Regions from separate parts of the Micromonospora sp. NPDC048842 genome, predicted to be linked through region 2. Evidence: riboswitches for the same ligand, from Rfam matches in the RefSeq annotation. Region 2 holds a riboswitch; the other holds the start of a gene.
What was found. A riboswitch is a leader RNA that binds a small molecule or an ion and turns the genes downstream of it on or off. The one in region 2 is predicted to bind S-adenosylmethionine.
Positions count from the first base shown of each region.

Region 1: linked by a shared signal. The riboswitch ahead of AB0C19_RS09865 (ABC transporter substrate-binding protein) and the one ahead of AB0C19_RS12990 (aminotransferase class V-fold PLP-dependent enzyme) in region 2 are both predicted to bind S-adenosylmethionine.

Region 1 covers NZ_JBEZGK010000005.1:233,652-240,774, forward strand. Annotated here, with positions in the region: gene AB0C19_RS09855 (amino acid ABC transporter ATP-binding protein) at 1-44, opposite strand, end outside; gene AB0C19_RS09860 (amino acid ABC transporter permease) at 41-814, opposite strand; gene AB0C19_RS09865 (ABC transporter substrate-binding protein) at 854-1,735, opposite strand; SAM riboswitch class IV at 2,005-2,116, opposite strand; gene AB0C19_RS09870 (amino acid transporter) at 2,203-4,161, opposite strand; gene corA (magnesium/cobalt transporter CorA) at 4,330-5,460, shown strand; gene AB0C19_RS09880 (hypothetical protein) at 5,476-5,661, opposite strand; gene AB0C19_RS09885 (2'-5' RNA ligase family protein) at 5,871-6,386, opposite strand; gene AB0C19_RS09890 (DUF664 domain-containing protein) at 6,465-6,974, shown strand; gene AB0C19_RS09895 (SCP2 sterol-binding domain-containing protein) at 7,055-7,123, shown strand, end outside.
Region 2 covers NZ_JBEZGK010000007.1:252,442-259,564, forward strand. Annotated here, with positions in the region: gene AB0C19_RS12985 (FUSC family protein) at 1-827, shown strand, start outside; gene AB0C19_RS12990 (aminotransferase class V-fold PLP-dependent enzyme) at 837-2,081, opposite strand; SAM riboswitch class IV at 2,152-2,272, opposite strand; gene AB0C19_RS12995 (PrsW family intramembrane metalloprotease) at 2,296-3,786, shown strand; gene AB0C19_RS13000 (hypothetical protein) at 3,848-4,015, opposite strand; gene AB0C19_RS13005 (co-chaperone GroES) at 4,109-4,447, opposite strand; gene AB0C19_RS13010 (AI-2E family transporter) at 4,553-5,917, shown strand; gene AB0C19_RS13015 (ATP-dependent DNA helicase) at 5,930-7,123, opposite strand, start outside.

The DNA.
Region 1 (7,123 bases), on a different contig from region 2:
TCGCGTACGTCGAGGCTGACCGATGTCGTCGTGGCGGTGGTCATCGCCGATCTCCTTCCGTCGCTGCGTACGACGCGATGTCGTCGTCCTCTTCGGTCGACGCGGTGGCCGGCCGACCGTTGCGCAGCCGCCTGTCGATCCAGTTGACGACGTGCGTCAGCGGGACTGTCAACGCCAGGTAGCAGAGCCCCGCCAGCAGCAGCGCCGACTCGTTGCCGGTGGTGGCCGCGTAGTCCTGCCCGATCCGGAACAGCTCCCGCTGGCTGGCCACCAGGCCGAGGAAGTAGACCAGGCTGGAGTCCTTGATCAGCGCGATGAGCTGGTTCACCCAGGCTGGCAGCACCCGCCTGATGCCCTGCGGAATGATCACCAGCCGCATCGAGTCTGCCCAGGAGAAGCCGAGCGCCCGCGAGCCCTCCAACTGGGCGGCCTCCACCGACTGGATGCCCGAGCGGAAGATCTCCCCGATGTACGCGGCGGCGATGAGCGACAGCGCCAGGATGCCCAACGGGTAGGGGTCCGGCCCCCAGACCTGCATGCCCAGCGGGGCCAGCCCGACGCCGATCAGCAGGATCGTCGCCGCGGCCGGCAGTCCTCGGAACACGTCGGTGTAGACCCGCGCCGGCCAGCGCAGCCAGCGGCTGCGGGAGATCCCGGCGACGGCCAGCAGCAGGCCCAGTACCGAGCCGAGCAGGGCGGCGGAGACCGCCAGGATCAGCGTGTTGGGCAACCCGACGGTCAGCATCTCGGGCAGTGCCTCGCGCATCGCGTCCCAGTCGAAGAAGGTCTCCCACAGGGTGCTCAACGGATCCATCGGTCGCTCCTCCTACCGCCCCGCTCGCTCGTCACCGGCTCAGGACGCGGTCGACGCGGACGCCGACGGCGCAGCCGACGCGGACGGGGCCTGCACAGTGCCGCTGCCCGGCGTGAAGTCCGCCGGGATCGGCCGGCCCGGGTAGTACTGCGCCTGCAACCGGCTCCAGGTGCCATCGGCGACGACCTCGTCGAGGCCCTTGTTGAGCGCCTCGCGCAGCTTGTCGTTCCCCTTGGCCACGGCGTACGCGGTCGGTGCCGGGCTGAGCTCCTTGGCCGCTACGGTGATCTTGCCGTTGCTGTCGGTGGCCGACTTCTCGCCGATCTCCGCCGGGGCGATCCAGGCGTCGGCGGTGCCCGCCTTGAGCTGGTTGATCGCGCCGTTGTAGTCCGGCACCCGCACCGGGTTGAGCTGCTTGCCGCTGGCGTAGTCGTCCTGGACGGTGCCCTGCACCACCACTACCCGCTTGCCGGCGAGCTGGTCGAAGCCGGTGATCGGCGAGCCGGCCGGGACGTCCAGGCCGAAGTAGCCGAAGTCGTAGCCGTCGCCGAAGTCGACAGTCTTCTTGCGGGCCTCGGTGATGGTGATCGAGGAGCTGCCCACGTCGAACTTGCGGTTGTTGACCTGGCTGAGCAGCGCGGAGAAGTCGGTGCCGACGAACTCGACGGTGAGGCCGAGCTTGCCGGCCACGGCGGTCAGCAGGTCGTTGTCGAAGCCTGTGAACTTGCCGTCCTTGAGGTACACGTTCGGCGGGGCGTCGGTCAGCGTTCCGGCGCGCAGCACACCCGCCTGGGCCAGGCCGTACGGGTTGGCGGTGGCGTCGGACGAGCTGTCGTCGCCGCAGGCGGTGAGGGCGGTGGCGGCAAGGATCGTGGCGGCGCCCAGGGCGGCGGCGCGGGTCAGGGCAGGAAGGAATCGCACTGGTGTCTCCGAAGGGTGGTGTCTCGGCGCGCACGGACGTGCGCCACCGACGGCGCGCCCGATGGGCGTACCGGTGGGAAAGAGCTGGGGAAGGGGGTGCTAGAGCGCGGTGCCGCGACAGGCGGCGCTGCACATTCGCATCATGTCCACGTGCCGTCGCCGGATCAGTGCGGGCGAGGGTCGACCGGTGCGGGAGTCCGCGACGTCGGTCGGTGGTGTGGTGCTGAGGATGCGCATGGTTCTCCCGGGTCTGTGCTGACCTGGGTGCCAGGCCACGCTTGCACCGACGTCCTGCCGGTGCCTGGTCTTCACCCGGGGCACCCCACCGCGGAGGAGGGTTGCCGGCCAGCGAGCCGGGGCTTCGCGCTGGCACTCATGACCTGCGCCGAGGCTAGCAGCACGAACCTGTGGATCGTCCAGTCGTTATGACCACGCTCACGCCGCGCGACGGTCCGCCGGCTCGCAGGTCAGCCGGCGTGCACGTGCGGTCGACGGTGCGGGTCGGGCTCCTGGCGGCGCAGGATCTCCCGGGTCACCGAGGCGATGGCGCCCTGTCCGAATGCCAGGTAGCGCAGGAAGTTGCGGGTGGGGCCGCCCTCGGACCACTCGAAGTAGATGTGGGGGCGCCGACGGCTGCGGTCGCGGATCTCCAGCAACAGGGCGGCGAGCGCGGTGGGCACCGACGAGCTGGCCAGGCTGAGCACCGGGAAGCGGCCGTCGACCACACTGCCGCGGATCAGCAACTCGGTCTCGAAGTCGGACGGGTCGGTGACAGTGACCTCGACGAAGATGACGTCGCTGTCGTCGGGAAAGTCGTTGTCCGCCATGGTCTGCGCCAGCTTGGCGCGGTACTCCGTCTCGTCGCGCCGGTCGGGTTCGTGCGCGATGAGGCGAATCCGTCGTCCGGCGCGTTCGTCGATCATGCGGGCCGCGGCGTGGTCCAGCTCGACGTGGTCGACGCGCAGCTCGTAGGCCCGCATCAGCCGGGACAGCACCGACACCAGGATGATCCCGCCGATGAAACAGGCCGCGATCTTGACGCCGCTCGGACGCTCCACCACGTTCGCGACAGTGGTGTAGACGAAGATCACCGCGATGACCCCGAACGCGATGGTCCGGCCGCGCTGACGCTGCCGCAGCGCCGCGAGCGTCACCGCCGTCGCGGCCGAGGTGATCAACACCAGGACCCCTGTGGCGTACGCGCCGCCCTGCGCGTCCACGCTGGCCTCGAAGACGATCGTGATCAGGAACGCCACCGCGGTGAAGACCAGCACCAGCGGCCGGACGGCTCGCGCCCAGGTAGGCGCCATGCCGTAGCGGGGCAGGTAGCGCGGTACGAGGTTGAGCAGGCCAGCCATCGCCGACGCCCCGGCGAACCAGAGGATTCCGATGGTGGACAGGTCGTAGATGGTGCCGAACACCTCGCCGAGGTGGGCGTGCGCCAGGTAGGCCAGCGCGCGCCCGTTCGCCGGCCCGCCCGGCTGGAAGGCCTCCGGCGGAATGAGCACTGTGGTCGTCACGCTGCTGGTGATCAGGAAGACGCTCATGATCACGGCTGCTGTGGTGAGCAGCCGGCGGGCGCCACGGATCCGGCCCAGCGGTCGTGCCTCCGAGTCCTGCGGGTCACCCCGTACGCTCGGCATGACAGCCACCCCGGTCTCGAAGCCGGACAGACCCAACGCCAGCTTCGGAAAGACCAACAGCGACAGCCCGACCACCAACCACGGATCGCCGTGCCCGGTGGTCAGCATCGTGGCCCAGTCGCCGACCGCGCTCGAATGCGTCGCCACCCGCCAGAGCGCGTCGGCCACCACCACGGCGTTCAGCGTCAGATAGACAGCGACCAGGACGACGGCGATCCCGATGGCCTCGGTGAATCCCTTGAGGAACACCGCGCCCAGCAGCGACACCAGCAGCAGCGTGACCAGCACCTCGTGATCCTTGAGCCCGCTCGGCCAGAACGGGTTCTCGTCGATGTGCGCCGTCGCGTCGGCGGCCGAGAGGGTGATGGTGATGATGAAGTCGGTGGCCGCGAAACCGAGCAGCACCAGCACCAGCAACTTGCCCGGCCAGTAGCTCAGCAGGCGTACCAGCATCGCGATGGAACCCTCACCGTGCGGGCTCTCCACCGCCACCCGTCGGTAGACCGGCAGCGCCCCCAGCAGGGTCACCAGCACCAGCACCAGGGTCGCCACCGGTGAGAGCGCCCCGGCGGCCAGCGCCGCGATGCCCGGCTGGTAACCCAGCGTGGAGAAGTAGTCGACCCCGGTCAGGCACATCACCTTCCACCACGGGTGGTGCCGGTGCTCCGGCGGACGTCCGCCTGGTCCCGGGTGCTGCGCGGCCTGGTCCGAGTCGGCGTCGAGCAGCCACCCCCGCAACCGACCGGCGCGCCTGTTGACCTCCATCGGCGCGTCCCCCGTCATCCCGCCCATGGTCACCGTGAGTATCCGCCCGCCGGGGCGTGCCCGTCCGCCGGTGCCCGGAACTCGCCCGGCGTCAGCACGGGTTTCGGGTCAGATACAGGGGGGAAGCAGCGCCCCCGGGTTGGCGGAGTCACGCCGCACCGGACGTCACCGGGGGAGGGACAGGGCATGGTCGGTGGCCGGCGCTCCCGCTCAGGTGATGGGTTCGGTCGCCAACTGGACGAGTACGAGACCAGGGTCGGCGTGCCGCCATCGACGGAGTCGCCCCATCCACCCGCCGCTGGCGTAGTGGACAGCGCCGTCTACATCAGGGGGCACCGGTTCGCCTCGCCGTCCGGCCTCGCCGAGACGTACCGCTGCCTCCAGGAGCAGGACGGCGCGATGGCCTGGATCGGGTTGTACCGACCCGACATCGAGCAGATCACCTCGCTGGCCCGCGAGTTTCGGCTGCACGACCTGGCGGTCGAGGACGCGATCAACGCCCACCAGCGGCCCAAGCTGGAGAGGTACGGGCACACCCTGTTCGTGGTGCTGCGCGCCGCCCGCTACGACGACCTCCGGGAGGAGGTCGAGTTCTCCGAACTGCACCTGTTCATCGGCCCGGGCTTCGTGGTCACCGTCCGACACGGTGAGGCGCCCGACCTGGCCGCGGTGCGGCGGCGGCTGGAGACCGAGGCGCAGATGCTCGCCCGGGGGCCGGAGGCGGTCCTGTACGCGATCCTCGACCAGGTCGTCGACGGGTACGCGCCGGTGGTGGCCGGGCTGGAGAACGACATCGACGAGATCGAGACCCAGGTGTTCGGTGGCGACCCGAACGCCAGCCGCCGCATCTACGGGCTCAGCCGCGAGGTCATCCAGTTCCAGCGGGCCGCCCGCCCGCTGCTCAGCGTGCTCGACGCGCTGGCCGACGGCGCCGGCAGTGCCAGCGCCGACGAGGAGCTACGCCGCTACCTGCGCGACGTGACCGACCACCTGACCCAGGTGGTGGAGCGGGTGGACGGTTTCCGGCACCTGTTGCAGAACATCCTCACCGTCAACGCCACCCTCGTCTCGCAGCAGCAGAACGAGGAGATGCGCAGCCTCACCGCGGCCAGCTACAGCCAGAACGAGGAGCTGAAGAAGGTCTCCTCCTGGGCGGCGATCCTCTTCGCTCCCACGCTCATCGGCACCGTGTACGGCATGAACTTCGTCCACATGCCGGAGCTGAACTGGCGCTTCGGCTACCTCTTCGCGCTGCTGTTGATGCTGCTGGTCTGCGGCACCCTCTACGTGATCTTCAAGCGGCGCGGCTGGCTCTGAGCCGTGCGGCCGGGATCACTCGATGCCGCGCAGGATGTGCCGTTCGTCCTCGACGTCGTCGTCGCCGGCACTGATCCGGCCGAGCAGTACGGCGGCCGCCCAGATCGTCAGTGGTGTGGCCGCTCCGGTCATTCCGCCGCCGGTCCGGTCGTCCCGGGTCTGGCTCCGCTCCGTGCGCGGTGGCCTGCGCTGAGCCTGCATGGGCCCTGCCTCTCCTCGTCGAAGCCGCCGTGGGTGGCGCGGGGTGACCTCGCGCCACACCGGCCGGGCGGACCGCCTGTGAGCAGCCCACCACCGGTACGACAGCCACTCGAACCTTCCCACGCCCGGCCGCATCCGCACCGCTTGTTTTCGGGTTTCCGACTGTCGCCCGCCAAACCGGACATTACGCCTTGACGGTCGAGGCGTGGTCAAGGCAGCGGGTGGGCGATGCCACGCGCGTGGTCGGTGAGCGCCGCGCCGACCACTGTCGCGGCCAGCGGCAACACCTCCAGACAGCGGCGCACCGCGGCGGCCATCAGCGTGTTCGGCACGCGCATGGACAGCGTGCAGTGCGGCACCCACCGCCCCGGCTGGTAGTGCGCGGCGAGGGCGATGCCGGCGCCGGCGAGCCGGTCGTGCACCAGCCGGTGGTGCGCCAGCAACTCCGGGGTGGGCGCCGGGCCGAGCCAGAGCACCCGACCGACGAACTGACCGGCGTGCTGGAAGTCGAGCCGCAGCGGGGCGGCCACCACCGTCCCCTGTAGCGCCTCGGCGACCTGCTCCGGATCGAAACGGGGCGCCACCATGAGCGAGACGTGCGGACGGTGGCGCTGCTCCAGCAGCGAGCGCATGCTCTGCACCCCCTCGGCCTCCAGCGCGTCCCAGAGAACCCCGATCCGGCGGGTGGCGTCGGGGTCCAGGTACAACTCCACCGCGGCGACCATTCGATCACCGTAGCGGCCGAGGTTTGCGTGCCCTGGTGCGGCGGTACCTGTTGGAAAACCGACCAGAAAGGCGTACCCGTGGACGTGAGTGACCTGCTGACCGAGGCGTACGACAGGCTGCCCGACCTCGTCCGCGCGGCCGTGGACGGCCTCAGCCCCGAGCAACTGCGCCGCCAGCCCGGGCCGGGCGCCAACTCGGTCGGCTGGCTGGTCTGGCACCTCACCCGGGTGCAGGACCACCACGTCGCCGACCTGCTCGACGCCGAGCAGATCTGGGTGAGCGGCGACTGGGCGGGTCGGTTCGGGCTCGCCGCCGACCCCGACAACACCGGCTACGGGCACTCGCCCGCTCAGGTCGCCGCCGTGCGGCCGGAGAGCGCGCAGGCGTTGATCGACTATTACCAGGCGGTCGCGGCGCGTACCGGAAGCTTCCTGGCCGGTCTGGGCCCGGCGGACCTGGACCGTGTGGTCGACGAGGCGTGGGACCCGCCGGTCACCCTCGGCGTCCGGTTGGTCAGCATCGTCGACGACGACCTGCAACACGTGGGCCAGGCCGCCTACGTGCGCGGCCTGATCGAGGCCGGCTGACGCGCCCCTCACCCTCTTCAGGTGAGCCGGGCTCACCCCGACGCGGGTGATCCTGCGGGAAACCGTGGGGAGGGGACCCGATGGGCGCGACGGCCGAGCAGTACCTGGGACAGCTGGACACCGGTCGGCGGCCCGACCTGCCGGAGACC
Region 2 (7,123 bases):
CGAGCGTGGCCATCGTCATCCAGGCGGCGGCCACGGCGGTGCTGATCGTGACGCTGAGCCCGTCGACCCAGAACCTGGAGATCCCCCGCTTCGTCGACGCGTTCCTCGGCGGTGGGATCGCGCTGCTGGTCACGGCGGTGCTGCTGCCACTGAACCCGCTCCGAGTTATCAACCGGGCGGCCCGCCCCGCCCTGGACCTGCTCGCCGCCCAGCTCGACGCCACCGCCGACGGGCTGCGCAACCGGAATCGCGCCACCATTCAGGGCGCACTGGAGAGGCTGCGCAACAACAAGGAGGAGCTGGCCACGTTGGGCGAGGCGATCGAGGGGGCGAAGGAGACCGCGACCCTCTCCCCGGCCCGCTGGCACCGCCGTGACGAACTGACCCACTACGCCGAGGCGGCCGACCCGATCGACAGGGCGATGCGCAACAGCGGCACGCTGATCCGCCGGTCCGTCACGCTGGTCGAGGACGAGGAACCGGTGCCCGACCCGATGCCGGACGCGATCGGCCACCTCGCCGAGTCGGTCCGGCTGCTCAAGCACGAGTTCGCCGCCGGTGAGGAGCCGGAGAAGGCCCGGGAGCGGTCGTTGCGGGCGGTCAGCGAGGCCGGCCGGGCGTACGGCGCCGGGGTGGGCTTCTCCGGCAGCGTGGTGATCGCCCAGATCCGGACGACCGCGAGCGACCTGCTGGTCGCCTCCGGGATCGAGCAGGAGGAGGCGAACCGGTGGATCCGCACCGCCTTCGGAGAGCAGGAGCGCCCGGTCGGTGAGCCTGCCGAGCACGACGAGGCGCCGAAGCCACCCACCGCCCCGCCGGTCGGCTGAACGCCGGCCTCAGCCCAGCTCGGCCAGCGCCGCGAGCAGCCGGTCCACCTCAGCGGCCGTGCTGCCCAGCCCGATGCTGGCACGCAGTGCGGTGGGCGGCAGGTCCCGCCGGCCGGTACGCCCCGCCGCCTCGCCGAGCAGACGCCGGGCCAGCGGGTGGGCACAGAACAACCCGTCCCGTACGCCGATGTGGTGCTCGGCCGCCAGCCGGGTGGCCACAGCGGTGGAGTCCCAGCCGGCGACCACGAACGAGACGATGCCGACCCGGGGCGCGTCCGGGCCGAAGGTGCGCAGCTCGACGACGTGCGGCAGGGCGGCGAGGCCGGTCCGTAGCCGGGCCAGCAGGGCCTGCTCGTGGGCGGCCAGCGCGCCCTGGTCCGCCTCGTCGAGCGCCTTGCACACGGCCGCCAGCGCTACCGCTCCGAGCAGGTTCGGGGTGCCGCCCTCGTGTCGGGCCGGGCCGGTCGCCCAGGTCACGTCGTGGGTGGCCGGCCCGACGTGGCTGGTGGCGCCACCGCCAGCCAGGTAGGGCGGGGCGGCGTCCAGCCAGTCGGCCCGACCGATCAGCACGCCCGCGCCGAACGGCGCGTACAGCTTGTGGCCGGACACCGCCAGGTAGTCGACGTCGAGCGCGAGCAGGTCGACCGGGGCGTGCGGGGCTAGCTGCGCGGCGTCGAGCACGATCCGGGCGCCGTGCCGGTGGGCCACCCGCGCCAGTTCGGCGACCGGCCACCGCTCACCTGTCACGTTGCTCGCACCGGTCACCGCGACCAGCACCGGCAATGCCGGGCTGCTGCCCCGGCGCAGCTCGGTGAGGGCGGCGGCGAGATCGCGTACCGCCCCGTCGGGGTCGCTGGGCACCGGAAGACGCACCGACCCGCGCGGCCAGGGCAGCAGGTTGGCATGGTGTTCGCCGGCGAAAGTGACAACGGTGGTGCCGGCCGGCACGGCCCGCGCCAGCAGGTTGAGCGCGTCGGTGGTGTTGCGGGTGAAGATCACATGATCGTCGGCGCGAGCGCCGAAGAAGTCGCCGATCGTCTGCCGGGCCTGCTCGTACGCGAGGGTGCAGCGCCGCGACAGCGCTCCCGCTCCGCGATGCACGCTGGCGTACCAGGGCAGCAGCTCGGCCACCGCGTCGGCGGCGGCCCGCGCGCACGGCGCACTGGCCGCGTAGTCCAGGTTGACCTCGCCGGGCACGCCGAGGACGTCGAGGGGCGCGGACGGCACCGACGGCACCGTGGGCAGGCTGGGCAGCGAGGGGACGAGAGTGACGGACACGCCGGAACCTCCGGGGTCAGGGACCCCGGGTGCGACATCGGGACGGGGTCCGCGCTTGCCCAGCACACCGATCGGGCTGGGCCCGGTCATCACCCGGGGCACCCCACCGCGAACTCGACGAGGGTTGCCGGCCAGCAAGCCGGGGCTGAACGCTGGCACTCGTGACCTGCCGGCAGCATAGCGGCTACCGATGCGACCAAACCAGCCGGCGGCGGATGGCTACGCTGACCGCATGGCCGACACCCCGCCCGGTTCACCGCTGCCGCAGTCGCCCGCCGCCGCGCCTGCGCCCGCCGTCCCGCCCACGGGTGAGACGCCCCGGATGCCGCTGCGCCGACTGGGCTGGCGGCGGTTCCTGGTGCTGGCCGGGGTGGTGCTGTTGATCGCGGCGTGCGCGGTCTTCATGGTCTTCACGCTCGGCCAGTCGCTCGGTGTGCAGGCCCTGCTGATCGGGGTGGTCGCCGCCATCCTGCCGGTGCCGGTGCTGGTCGGCTGTTTCCTCTGGCTGGACCGGTACGAACCGGAGCCGCTGAAGTATCTGATCTTCTGCTTTGCCTGGGGTGCGTTCGTCTCCACCGCCGCCTCGCTCACCGTCAACGACTTCGCGGCCAACCGCTTCGCCGACTGGGGCCTGCCGTCCGCGCTCACCGGGGTGCTGGTGGCGCCGTTCATCGAGGAGCTGACCAAGGCGCTGGGCCCGATCCTGCTGCTGGTGTTCCGCCGCCGCGAGTGGTCGGGGATCACCGACGGCCTGGTCTACTGTGGGCTCGCCGCGGTCGGGTTCGCGATGGTGGAGAACATCCTCTACCTGGGCGGTTTGGGGTACGCGTCCGGCGCCGACCGGTACGGCCCGGCCACCGGCATCCAGCAGGTCATCGCGATCTTCATCCTGCGGATCCTGCTGTTCGGGTTCGCCCATCCCCTTTTCACGGCGATGACCGGTGTGGGGTTGGGTATCGCCTCCCGGACGGCCGACCGGCGCATCCGGGTGCTCGCCCCGATCGCCGGCCTTCTGCTGGCGATGATGCTGCACGGCACGTGGAACCTGCTGCCCACGCTGACCCAGGCCACCGGCGAGGCCATGATCATGCTGTACGGCTTCCTGGGCCTCATGGTGCCTGTCTTCTTCGGCACAGTGGGGCTGGCGCTGTGGCTGCGTGCCTGGGAGGGGCGGCTCACCGAGCGGGTCCTACCCGACTACGTCCGCGCCGGCTGGCTCAGCCCGCCCGAGGTGGCCGCCCTGAGCAGTCTCGGCCGGCGGCACGCCGCCCGCAGTTGGGCGCGGCGGGTGGCCGGCGACGCCGGGGTGCGGGCGATGCGGGGTTACCAGTCCGCGGCGACCCGGCTGGCACTGCTGCGCGACGGGACGCTGCGCGGCCTGGACCGCAAACCCGCCGACCAGGAGCGGACCGCTCGCGAGGAGCGGGAGATGCTGGACGCGATCATCGAGTACCGGTCGTTCTTCGTGGGTAGGGACCCGCAGGCCCCGGCGGGAGTCTGGGACGGCAGCCGCTACCACCTGCGCTTCCCGGACGGCACGCAGCGCGCGGTGGACGCGCCGGACGAGCCGGTGGTGCCGATCCCTGTGGTGCTGGCTCCCGCCCCGGCTCCGGTGGGGTACGCCCCGCCCGGTTGGCCCGGCCTGCGCCCGGCGTCTCCGTGGCCGCCGACGCACCAGTGACAGCTGCGGCCCGCGACCTGGCTGCTGACCGCACTGCTGACGGCAGGTCAGCAGTGCGGGCTCAGGTCATCAGCGAGGTGAGGAAGTCACCGAGGCCCTGGAACATCGCTATCAGCGCGGCCCCGATCGCCCGGAACATCTGCGCGGCGCCGTCCGGCCGAAAGGCCATGAAGTAGATCAGGAACGCGACACTGCCCCAGGTCAACAGCTTCTTCACGAATACCGGCATCGTCCCTCCCCAGGGCCACGGTCGCCGGATGGCTTCCCGTCGTGCGGCTGGGCAAACGGTGCGCGACGGGGCCTGAGGGCCGGGGGAGGTGCGTCAGAGGTAGAGGCCGGTCGAGTCGTTCTCGATCCGCTCGGCGGCCACGGCGTGCACGTCCCGCTCCCGCAGCAGCACGTAACCGCGGCCGTGCAGCTCGACCTCGGAGCGCTCGTCCGGGTCGAAGAGAACCCGGTCGCCGGAGACGATGGCGCGCACGTTCGGCCCCACCCCGACCGCTGTGGCCCAGGCGAGGCGCTTGCCGACCGCGGCGGTCGCCGGGATGACGATGCCAGCGGTGGAGCGGCGTTCGCCCTCGCTGCCCTCCATCCGCACCAGCACACGGTCGTGCAGCAGGCGGATCGGCAGGCCGGCGTCGAGATCGTTGTCGGCGGTCACGTCGCAGACGCTACCGTGTGGCCGACGGTGGCCGGCCGGTGGTTACGCCGGAGGTGGTCGGGGCATTGTGTGGCGGAACCGCCCTACGGTGTCGGGAACGGACGTATGCTGTCCGACCTGTCGCCGTCGGCGGGCCGGGTTTTCTGCCAGGAGGTGCGCTTGAGCCGCTTCGAGCGGGTACGCGGGCGGCTTCGCCGCGCCTACCAGTCACGACAGGAGTCGGCGCGCGCCGACGAGGGCGTCTCCAGTGACGCGTTGAACGACGCGTCGGAGGCGGCCCGGGTGGCGTCGCCGGCAGTGCCGGGGCCGACCGCGCCTCCGAGCGCCACGGTCTACGGCGCGGAACCTCCGGTGGACCTGCACAGCTCCACCTCCAGCCGGGACGACGCCGACGTGCCGCACGGGCTGCGGATCGCCGCCGCGTGGTGTTGGCGACTGATCGTGATCGGCGTGGTGGCCTGGGCGCTGCTGAGGATCGTCGGCACGGTCAAGATCGTGATCATTCCGCTGGCCATCGCGCTGCTGCTCTCCGCGCTGCTCGCCCCGGCGGTGGGCTGGCTGCTGCGGGCCCGGTTCCCCCGGTCGCTGGCGACGGCGGTGGTGCTGGTCGGCGGCCTGGCCGCGGTGATCGGCACGCTGACGCTGGTGGTCAACGAGTTCATTCGTGGTGTACCGGAACTGAGCGAGAAGTCCTCCGAGGGCGTCCGGCAGATCCAGAACTGGCTGAAGACAGGCCCGCTGCACCTCTCCGACGGGCAACTCGACCGCTACATCGACGAGGCGCAGAGCTGGATCAACAACAACACCTCGAGGTTCACCAGCGGCGCGTTGAGCACCGCCGCGACGTTGGCCGAGGTGCTGACCGGCACGCTGCTGGTGCTCTTCGCGACGTTCTTCTTCCTGCGTGACGGCAACCGGATCTGGCGTTTCCTGGTCCGGTTGCTGCCGGTGGCCGCACGGTGGAAGGTCGACGACGCGGGCCGCGCCTCCTGGCAGACGCTTGTCGCCTACGTTCGCGCGACAGTGCTGGTCGCCTTCATCGACGCGGTCGGCATCGGCATCTTCCTCGTCGTCTTCGACATCCCGTTCGCCTTCCCGCTGGCCGCGCTGGTCTTCCTGGGCGCGTTCATCCCGATCGTCGGTGCGGCGCTCTCCGGTGGCGTGGCGGTGCTGGTGGCACTCGTCGACAGCGGCCCGGTCACCGCGTTGATCATTCTCGGCGCGGTGATCGGCGTCCAGCAGATCGAGGGGCACGTGCTCCAGCCGCTGATCATGGGCCGGGCGGTTGCCCTGCACCCACTCGCGGTGATCATCGGCATCGCCGCCGGTGTCGTACTCGCCGGCATCACCGGCGCGCTGGTCTCCGTGCCGCTCATCGCGGTGCTGAACACAGCGGTCCGCCGGCTTGCCGCCCGCAGGGTGCCGGACACCCCGCCCGACGCCGTGGTCGTCGCCTCCCAGGCCCCCTAGACCCGGCGCGGGTCAGGACTTGGCCAGGCGTTCCAGGGCGCCGCGGGCCACCTCGGGACGGGTCGTGTACCAGAACGGGGGCAGCGAGCGGCGCAGGAACGGTCCGTAGCCACGGGCCGTCTCCAGCCGGGAGTCGAGCACCGCGACCACGCCCCGGTCACCGGTCGCCCTGATCAGCCGGCCCACACCCTGAGCCAGCCGCACCGCGGCGATCGGCACGCTGACCGCCGCGAAGCCGGAGCCGCCGCCCGCGTCCACCGCCGCCGCGCGGGCCGCCGCCAACGGTTCGTCCGGGCGGGGAAACGGCAGCCGGTCGATGACGACGAGCTGGCAGGCGTCGCCCGGCACATCCACTCCCTGCCAGAGCGACATCACGCCGAACAGGCAACTGGCGCGCTCCTCGCGGAAGCGACGCACCAGCAGCGGCAGCGCCTCCTCGCCCTGGAGCAGCACCGGCAGGTCGGTCCGCGCGCGCACCAGCTCCGCCGCCTGCTGCGCGGCCCGCCGGGAGGAGAAGAGCCCGAGAGTACGACCACCGAGCGCCTCGACCAGCCCGAGCAGTTCCTCTCCGGCAGCCTCGGGCAGCCCGGAGACGCTGGGGCGGGGGAGGTGCGCGGCGACGTACAGGATGCCCTGCCGGGCGTAGTCGAACGGCGAACCGACGTCGAGTGACCGCCACCCGGGGCCCTCGGTGGCCGGGACGACGGCGTTCGGTGTGACGTCGCCGGCGAGGCGACGGCCCGGCGCCTCGGCAGCCGGCCGGCCGGGGCCGGTGCGGGCGGCCAGTGCGGCCGCGGCGGGGGTCGGCGGGGCGGGCGGTGGCGCGTCCAGCCCGAGGGCGCGGGCGACAGTGTCGAACCGGCCGCCCAGCGCCAGTGTCGCCGAGGTGGCCACTACCGTGCGTTCGTCGTACAGGTGGGTGGCGAGGGTGCCGGCCACCGACAGCGGCGCGACCACCAGTGCCCGGCGGTTGCCGCTGTCGTTCTTCTCCACCCAGGCCACGTCGTGGTCGCCCTCCTCCAGTAGCCGCTGCGCTGTGGTGGAGAGCTCGTCCAGGGCGGCCTTGGCCTGCTGCTTGCGGACCGGGTCGGGGTCGTCGGACTTGATGTCGCCGATCGCGTCGAGGGCGGAGCGGGTCGCCGCGTCGAGCAGCGTGCACGCCTCCCGCAGTGGCGTCGGCAGCCCGGCGGTGATCCGCCCGGCCGG